2 regions of the Nocardia sp. NPDC058499 genome follow, and region 2 is predicted to be linked to the other one. Evidence: riboswitches for the same ligand, from Rfam matches in the RefSeq annotation. Region 2 holds a riboswitch; the other holds the start of a gene.

The links. A riboswitch is a leader RNA that binds a small molecule or an ion and turns the genes downstream of it on or off. The one in region 2 is predicted to bind cobalamin.
Region 1: it holds a riboswitch for cobalamin, as region 2 does, so the genes downstream of both, ACFWPH_RS01330 (ABC transporter substrate-binding protein) here and ACFWPH_RS31290 (ABC transporter substrate-binding protein) in region 2, are expected to answer to the same signal.

Annotation. Positions count from the first base shown of each region.
Region 1 covers NZ_JBHXMZ010000001.1:290,392-295,026, reverse strand. Annotated here, with positions in the region: gene ACFWPH_RS01340 (helix-turn-helix transcriptional regulator) at 70-387, shown strand; gene ACFWPH_RS01335 (glycosyltransferase family 9 protein) at 415-1,392, opposite strand; cobalamin riboswitch at 1,628-1,766, shown strand; gene ACFWPH_RS01330 (ABC transporter substrate-binding protein) at 1,872-3,398, shown strand; gene ACFWPH_RS01325 (ABC transporter permease) at 3,501-4,472, shown strand; gene ACFWPH_RS01320 (ABC transporter permease) at 4,469-4,635, shown strand, end outside.
Region 2 covers NZ_JBHXMZ010000015.1:78,486-83,120, forward strand. Annotated here, with positions in the region: gene ACFWPH_RS31270 (helix-turn-helix transcriptional regulator) at 38-982, shown strand; gene ACFWPH_RS31275 (DUF4287 domain-containing protein) at 1,088-1,303, shown strand; gene ACFWPH_RS31280 (hypothetical protein) at 1,503-1,808, shown strand; gene ACFWPH_RS31285 (helix-hairpin-helix domain-containing protein) at 1,828-2,025, opposite strand; adenosylcobalamin (AdoCbl) riboswitch at 2,192-2,269, shown strand; gene ACFWPH_RS31290 (ABC transporter substrate-binding protein) at 2,317-3,330, shown strand; gene ACFWPH_RS31295 (FecCD family ABC transporter permease) at 3,327-4,361, shown strand; gene ACFWPH_RS31300 (ABC transporter ATP-binding protein) at 4,361-4,635, shown strand, end outside.

The DNA.
Region 1 (4,635 bases), on a different contig from region 2:
TCGAGCTGCGCAAATGAGACATCCGCCGGGGGTTTGACCGAGGGGTTGCCCGATGGAGACACTGTATGAGTGGTCGCTAACAGAGTTGCGCCGCTGATCGCCCTCGCCGACCCCACCCGGCGGGCGATATTCGAAGCGTTGCCCTCTGGGCCGCGCTCGGTGGGGGAGTTGGCCAAACAGGTGGGGATCAGCAGTTCGGCCGTATCGCAGCATCTGCGCGTACTGCGCGAAGCGCGCCTGGTGATGGTGCGCCCGATCGGCAACCGCCGGCTCTACTCCCTCGACCCGCGTGGCCTCGGGGACGCCCGCGACTACCTGGAACAGTTCTGGCCGAGCGCCCTCGCCGCCTATGCCGCCGCAGTGAGCGAGGCGCGCGGCCGCGTATGAGACCGGGCGGCCCGGGGCCGTACCCGGTCAGCCCACCCGGCGGTACGAGGCACCCGTGACCCCGGCCTCGGAGCGGCGCTTGCTCAGCTGCCGATCCAGTGCCGCGATCACCTCGGCGGCGCCGATCTGCAGCAGGCCGGGATCGGGTGTCGTGCCCTCGCGGTCACCGGTACGGCCCGCCCACAGCACTTCGTGCCGGTTGAGGAGATGCCCGGGCGGTCCGCTCTGCGCAGGGGAGGAGGGGCCGAACAGTTGCACCGTGCGGGTCCCGAACGCGGTCGCGAGATGGGCGACACCGGTATCGCCGCACAGCAGCACCGAGGCTTCGGCCACAGTGGCCGACAGTTCGATCAGATTCTGGTTACCGGCCAGCACCCGCTGCCCGGCCAGCCCTGCCCGGGCAGCGATACCGTGGGCGCGCTCGCGATCACCTTCGTCGCCGGTGAGGACCACCTCGTGACCCAGTACCAGCAGATGCCGGATCACCGCGGCGAAGCGATCGGCCGGCCACTGCCGCGCGGTGGCGCCCGCACCGATATGCACGACCACACTGTCGCGGTGGCTGGTGGTGGCCACCGGCGGTACCAGCCCGAGATTGCGCCGGTCGGCGCCGATCCCGTCGAATTCCAGCAGATGGCACCAGCGGTCGATCGGATGCCGATCGTCGTGCCAGTCCGGGCCGGGAATTTCCGGGAACGCCGGATTGCGGTAGGTGAGGATACGTTCGGCGCCGGTCTTGGCGAGTTCCACGATCGGCGTGGCCTCGGCGCCGTGCAGATTGATGGCGAGCTTGGGTGGCGGTCCGTCCCAGCGCAACCCCTGCGGGTCGGCGATCGGCACCATCTCGTCCACCAGTGCGATCAGTTCGACCATCGGGCGCAGACGATGCGGGGTGGCGAGAACGAGATGATCGTTTCGCCGGGCCCGCCGTAGGGCACGCAACGCCGGAACAGCGGTGAGCAGCTCACCGAGACCGCGTGCCTGAAGCACGAGAACTACCGACACCCGACTCTCCTAGCCACCTGTTGCCCATTCCGCCCCCTCCCCGCACCATCCCGAGGGCTGGACCACGACGAGAGCATTCCCTTGGTTGACTACCCGTGGGCTCGGTGGGCAAACGTTGGCCGATCGCGGCCTGGGTCACATGTTGTGGCTCACAGAATATGTGGTGATCCGCCGTGGTCGGCCGCTGTGCCGGCCGGTTCGCGGGCGGGGTCCGGAGGGTCCGGCCGCGGCGGCGGTATGGTTCCGCGGCTTGCGCTTCGGTAATGTCGGCGCGGTCCGCAGGGAAGACCGGTGCGAGTCCGGGGCTGTCCCGCAACTGTGAGGTTCGCTGCGCGAACCGAAGCCAGATACCTGCGGATGAAGTACTGAACGGTCATGATCACGTGGGTATTGATCGATGCGCCGAACCAGCCGCCCGTGCGCGGCCGGTTTCGCATATCTGTGTCGCGTGAACTGCCTTGACGCGACGGGAGTCGGATATGCGTGGTAGGTCACCGGAGTGGAATCGCCGGACCTTTCTACTGGGCAGCGCGGTGGCCGCGGGGGCGCTGGCCGCCGGGTGTGGTAGGGGGGCCGGGTCCGCCTCCGAGACGTTCACCGCGGCCTTCCAAGGATCGGGTGCGGGGGAGGGGATCGATCCGGGGGTGAACACCCTGTTCATCGACGAAGCCCGGATGAAGGCGGTGTACGACGGGTTGTTCGAGGTGGATTCGGCGATGGCACCGATCCCGCGCCTGGCGGAATCGGGGGAACCCAACGCCGACGGCACCCGCTGGCGGATCGCACTGCGCGATACGCAGTGGCACGACGGGAAGAAATTTACCGCGAACGATGTGCTCTACACCCTGTCCCGGGTGCTCGGGCCCGCGCCTCAGCGCCCCTTCATCGCGGCGTCCTCACTGGATGGGGTCGATCTGTCCGGGTGCCGGGCGGTCGATGACCGGACCGTCGAGATCGCGCTGAAGGAACCGTCTTTCGAGTTCCTCATCGCCCTCTCGGTCTACGGGACCAAGATCGTGCAGGACGGTGCCACCGATTTCCGCCGGCCGGTGGGCACCGGCCCCTTCGTATTCGAATCCTTCGACGCCGGGCGCCAGTTCACCGCCACCCGCAACGAGCACTACTGGGCCGGCGCCCCCGGGATCGGCGAACTCCGGATCGTCAGCGCCGAGGCCGACGCCCGGGTGAACGCGGTACAGAGCAGGGAGATCGACTACGCCGACAACCTCACCCCCTCGGCGGCCCGGACCCTCGAAGGCCGGCCCGGGACTACGCTCGTCTCCACACCGCACAGCGGTATCTACTTCTTCGCCATGAAAACCGACCGCCCGCCGTTCGACAACCCGGATGTGCGCCGGGCGGTGATGCGGATGGTCGACCGGGCCGAACTGCTGAAGGTGGCGTTGGAAGGGCAGGGCGAAATCGGCAACGACGTCTTCGGCAAGGGCTACCAGTACTACACCGACCTCCCGCAGCACGATTACGACCCCGACGAAGTAGGCCGGTTACTCCGCCGCGCCGGCGTGCGCGACCTCTCGTTCGACCTGTTCACCGCGCCGGTGGCCTACGGCTTCGTCGAGGCGGCACGACTCTTCGCCGAGCACGCCGCCGCCTGCGGCGTGCGGGTGAACGTGGTGCTGGGCTCGAAGGACACCTACTACACCGAGGCACTGGAGACCGGACACCTCACGATGGGGCAGTCGGGTCCGTTGCCGATCCCCAACCATTTCGCGTCCCGCCTGCTGAGCCACTCACCGCAGAATCGGACCAAATGGTCCGATCCGGACTTCGACCGGCTCTACGCCAGGGCCCAGGGCACCCGGAGCCCGGAGGGCCGCGCGGCGCTCTACCGGACCATGCACGAAATATTGCACGACCGTGGTGGTTTCGTCTTCTTCGGCACCACCAACTGGAACAGTGCCGGCGGTGACCGGTTCGCCGACCTTCCGGCGGCCGTACCGAACTCGCACGAATGGGCCCGCTTCGACCAGGTGCGTGCCCGATGACGCCGAACCCGGATCCGGGTGCGGAGGACCGGGTCACCCGGTGGACAGCAGCGGACCACGCTCCGTACGAGCGCGTCGTGGTCGCGATCCGGTGATCGGCCGGTGATATCGGCAGCCCGCCCGGCCGGGCGGTTGCTCGTCCGCCGCGCCGGAATCGGCGTGGGCCAGCTCGGCGTGCTGCTCGTGCTGGTTTTCGTTTTATCGCTGCTGCTGCCCGGCGATGCCGCCGATGTGCAGAACAACACCGTCCTGAGTGCCGCACAGCAGGAGCAGGCCCGGCACCTCCTCGGCCTCGATGTCGCGCCGGTGACCAGATTTCTCGAATGGCTCGGCAATGCGGTGCGCGGGGACTTCGGCACCTCCTATGCCAACGGCGCGAGCGTCGGATCGGTGATCGCCGGCCCGTTCCTGATCACCGGGCTGCTCGCGGGGCTGGCGTTGCTCGTCCTCGTCCCCGTGGCGGTCACCGCGGGTTTCGCGGCGGGCCTGCGCCCCGGTTCGGTAACCGACCGCCTGATCACCTCGATCAGTATCGGGCTGGATTCGATCCCCGATTTCGTCCTCGCCGTCTTGCTGGTGGCGGTGCTGTCGGTGCGGCTCGACCTCCTGCCGGCGACCTTCCTGGGCGCCGATCTGCCGACCCTGCTGGAACAGCCCGAATATCTGGTACTTCCGCTGGTCGTCACGGTCGCGCGGGTCGCCGCGCCGCTGGTCCGGTTGGTCCGCGCCGGCGTGATCGAGGTGGTGAACCAGCCCTATATCGCGCAGGCGCAGCGGCTCGGAACTCCCCGGTTCTCGCTGCTGGCCCGGCATATGGCGCCCAATGCGCTGGCCCCGGCGATGCAGGAACTCGGCCGGACCGGTGACGGTCTGCTGTCCGGGGTGCTGATCGTGGAAGCGGTGTTCGCCGTACCGGGTATCGCCACCGAACTCATCGGCGCCATCGGAAACCGGGACGATCCGGTGATCCTCGCGATCGTCGCGATCACCGGGGGGATCGCCGTCGTGGTGAACACGGCGATAGATATGGCCGGATACCGGCTGAACCCGGCGGCGGCGCAGGTGCGGATATGACCGCCCGGCGGTGCATGTACGCGGCGTTCATCGCGGTACCCCTGCTGTTCGCAGTGGCCGGTCCGGTGCTCGCTCGTGGCGCGCCGGAGGACCCGTCAGCGCCGTTCGGGCCGTCCCCGTGGTCACCGTTCGGCACCGACCGGCTGGGCCGCGATGTCCTGGC
Region 2 (4,635 bases):
GACAGGATCCGGCAGGTTTTCGGAAGAATGTTCGGGTATGACGCCGGATCGCTTCTTTTCCCTGCTGATCGCCCTGCAGTCCCGGGAAATCGTCACCACCACCGATCTGGCTGCCGAACTGGGCATATCGGTGCGGACGGTGTTCCGGGACGTGCAATGGCTGCAGGACGCCGGGTTCCCGATACTGGTCCGGCGGGGGAGAGGGGGCGGGGTGACGCTGCTACCCGGCGGTGCCCTGGACCTCGCCCGGCTCACCCCGGCCGAACGCGACCATCTCGCATTGTCCGGGCTCGACGATGCGCAGCGCGATCAGCTCGGTGGTGGGTCCGACAGCCGGCGGGCCAGGAGCAAGGTGGCGCCGGGGCGGATGCGGCCGGAGAATTTGCTGCCGGCGCATGCGGTGGTCACGACGGACAACCGGCCCTGGTTCGGGCCGCCCGGTGCGGGGATCGGGCCCGCGGAACTGCTGGGTGATCTGCGGCGCGGTGTCCGGTTACGGGTGAACTACCGCCGGTCGAACGAGACCGAGCCGGCCTGGCAGATCGTCGACCCCTACGGTCTGCTGGCCAAGGGTGGCCGCTGGTATCTCGTGGCCGACCATTCCTCCCGGCCGCGCCTGTATTCGCTGGAACGGGTCGCCGGCTGGCGCCCGTTGCGCACGCCCCGGCGACTGCGGCCCGGGGCGACCTTGCAGGCGGTGGCCGCGGAACTGTCGGCGAGCTGGGAAACCGCGGGAGCCGTCCGGATCGAGGGTGAACTGACCGCCGGTCAGCTGGAACGCGCGAAACGTATCCTCGGCACCCGGTTGACGGTCCTGTCTGCGGAAACGGGCGGGCGGGTGCGTATCGGTGTGGCGTGCCGGGTCGTCGAGGATGTGCGGCAACTTCTGCAGTTCGCCGACGATTTCCTGGTGACCGGCCCGCCGCAGGCGCGTGAACGGATCCGCGAGCTGGCGGCAGCGATGCTCCGGCAGTACCAGTGAAAGCCGGTGATGTATGTGGTCGGGGTCACAGCTCGATCGCCGACGAGTTTCCGCCCGATGACCCGTCCTATGCGAGGAACGTTGTATGGAACAAGGAGACCGACTATGGCCGCACAGCCGAAAGGCCCCGCGTCCTACTTCCCGTCCATCGAGGCGAAGTACGGCCGCAGTATCGAGGAGTGGAAGGCCGCCCTGCGTGATTCCGGGCTGTCGTCGCACAAAGAGCTCGTCGAATTCCTGAAGACCGAGCACGGTTTCGGCCACGGGCATGCCAACGCACTCACCCAGCATCATCTGCATCCCGAGAAATGGGCCGCCTGAGGGTTGTGGGCAGCCTGCCGGGCGGGTCGGCCGAAGCGCACGAGGGGTGCCTGCCCGCCGCGGATCATGCCGAACGACGCCGCCGCCGCTGAGTGCGGCGGCGCGAAATCCCGTCGTGCGGGCGGGTCGGGCCGTAGGCTTCGCCGCACCGGCACGAGAGTGGCGGCAGAGACCGGTCACGAGGGATTGGGGCGACGGCATGGCGATTCGGGAGCGACTGGGATTCACGGCGGCCGAACCCGCACCGGTCTACGGTGAACCGTTCGAGACCGCCGACGGCGCGATAGTCATCACCGTCGCCCGCCGCGGGGTGATCAGCCCGGTGATGCGGCCCGCCGGGGTTTTCGTCGTCCGCGACGGCGCCGCGACATGGGTTCCGGCGGTGGATATCAACCGCATCGCGTTACTGGGCGAGCTGATCGGCCTGTTCGCGGCCGTGATCACCAGCCTCGCGATCCTGCGCCGCCCACCCTGGCCCGACCTCGGCCGCCACTCCTGCGACTGACCGGCCCGGGTAACGGATATCAGCCGGGTTCGCCGCGCCGCGCCGCATCCAGCAACCGCACCGCCCGCGGGCCCACACCGTGCAGTGCGAGCAGTTCGTCGAGGGGCTCCGGTAGGTCGGCGAGGGTCCGGTAGCCCGCGTCGATCAGCGCACCGGTCGCGGGGCGGCCGATCTTCACGCCGTCGAAGACCGGGCCACGGTCCTGCGCAGCACTCACGCGTGGTCAGTATTCCAGGTCGGGCCGGCCGGTGGTGATCGGGAACGGGAATTCGATCCGGGCCCCCCACTTCGCCGGCGGGGCTGGATTGCCGGGTTGCCGCTCGACCGTCCAGTTCGGTACTCGGTAAGATCATCCGGTCCCATCCAACCCGGCAGCAACCATGGGTGGAAGTCCGGTGTGAATCCGGCGCGGTCCCGCCACTGTGATCGGCATCGACTCGGTGCCGTAAGTCAGGTCGCTCAGCTGTCCGGCTCCGGTTCGAGGCGTGTGACCTCGGAAAGGATCGCTGTGTTCCGGAAGAACCCACTGCTGCGCAGACTGGCCGTGGCGGCCGTCTCGGTCTGTGCGATGCCCACGCTCGCTGCCTGCGGTGAGGCGGTGCCGGCGACCGAGAGCCCGGGGACGGCCGTTCACTTCGTGGACGCCGGTAACTGCGGTATCACCACCGAATACACCGCACCGCCGAAGCGGGCCGTCACCCTCACCTCGAACGCCACCGAAACGATGCTCGAGCTCGGGCTCGCCGATCGGATGGCGGGTACCGCCTATATGCGGGGCCGCGATATCGCCCCCGCATACACCGACGCGTATCAGCGGGTCCCGGTCCTGTCCTCGGAGCAGCCGACGATGGAGCAACTGATCGCCACCGAACCGGATTTCGTCTATTCCGGCTACCCGGACGGATTCAGCGAGAAGAACGGTCACACCCGCGAGCAACTCGGTGAGCTGGGCATCAAGACCCACCTCAATCCGGAGGGATGCGCCACCGGCCCGGTGCGGCTCGACGATATCTTCACCGAGATCACAGTGATCGGCAAGATATTCGGGGTGCCGGATCGAGCGGTTGCCTCGGTCGATGCGCTGCGCGCCCGGCTGGACGCGGTGCGCGGCCGGCTCGGGAATCGGGAACCGGTACGGGTGTTCCTGTATGCCTCGGGGACCGACAGCGCGGCCACAACCGGAGGAAACAGTATGGCCACCGCGCTGATCGAGGCGGCCGGTGGCGTGAATGTTTTTGCCGATATGCCCGAGCGCTGGATGAACGTGTCGTGGGAGCAGGTCGCCGAACGGGCTCCGGACGTGATCGTGGTCCGGGAGGAGGGAACCACCCCGGAGTACCGGTCACCGTCGGTCGAATCGAAGGTGGCCACCCTCGAAGGAGTCCCGGCCATCGCCGACACCCCCGCCATTCGGGACCGGAAATTCGCGACGATCACGCTGTCGCAGCTGCAGCCCGGACCGTACTCGATCGACGGCGTCGAACATGTGGCGCGGCAACTGCATCCCGACGCGTTCCGGTGATCGGGTACCGGCGCACCCGGCTCACGGTGGTCGCGGTGGCCGCCGGAGTGCTGCTGGTCGTCGTAGCGATCGCCGGCATCCTGGTGGGTTCGGTGGGAATCGACGCGGCGACAGCGGTGCGGATCCTCGCGCACCGGATCACGGGCCCGGGCCTGGTGGAACCGGACTGGACCCGCTCCCAGGACCTGATCATCGCAGACACCCGAGTACCCCGGGTGCTGCTCGCAGGTGTAGTCGGCGCCGGTCTGGCGTTGGCAGGTACCACCATTCAGGCGGTAGTCCGCAATCCGCTGGCTGGCCCGGGAGTTCTCGGCGTCTCCTCCGGTGCGGCAGTGGGTGCGGTGACAGTGCTCCGGTTCGGTCTCGGAACGCCGGCGGTTCTGCTGCCGCTCGCGGCGTTCCTCGGCGCACTGGCGGCGATATTCGTTGTCCTTGCGGTCGCGGGTCGGCGCGGCAGTGTGGAGCCGGCCAGGCTGGTATTGGCGGGCACCGCGGTATCCGCCGTGCTCAGCGCGCTCACCTCACTGATGGTGTTGACATCGCCCGATGAAAGCCTGGCGGCGCAGGTGTTGCAGTGGACCCTCGGCGGGTTCGGCGGCGCGCGCTGGGACCGGCTCGTGGTACCGGCGATTGTGCTCGTCGTCTCGTGCGCGGTGCTGGTTCCGCTGGCGCGCAACCTCAACGTGATGCTCGCCGGCGAAGAAGGCGCCACCGCGCTCGGCCTGGATGTGCGCAGGTTACGTTTCGGGCTGATCGTGCTGTGCGCGGTACTCACCGGGGCACTTGTCGCGGTGAGCGGCGTCATCGGCTTCGTGGGTTTGATGATTCCGCATATCGCGCGAATGCTGGTCGGTTCCGATCATCGCCGGGTGTTGCCGGTTGCGGTGCTGGTAGGCGCGATGTTCACCATCGCTGCCGACCTGGCCGCGCGGACCGTGATGATTCCGGAGGAGATCCCGGTGGGGATCGTGACGGCGCTGGTCGGCGGCCCGTTCTTCGTCTGGCTGCTGCGGCGCACGGGGAGTCGCTGATGCTTCGATTCGATCGGGTGACTGTGCGGGCCGGTGCCGCGACCCTCGTCGATACGGTCAGCCTGGATATCGCCGACGGCGAGCGGGTCGCGCTGGTCGGGCCGAACGGTAGCGGCAAATCCACGCTGTTGCGCACCGCCTATCGCGCCTGCCGGCCGGTTGCCGGTTCCGTGCTGCTCGACGGCCTGGATGTATGGCGTTCGCCGGTACGTGCGGTGGGGCAGCGGACCGGTGTGGTCACCCAGCAGCATCTCGCCGATTTCCCGCTCACTGT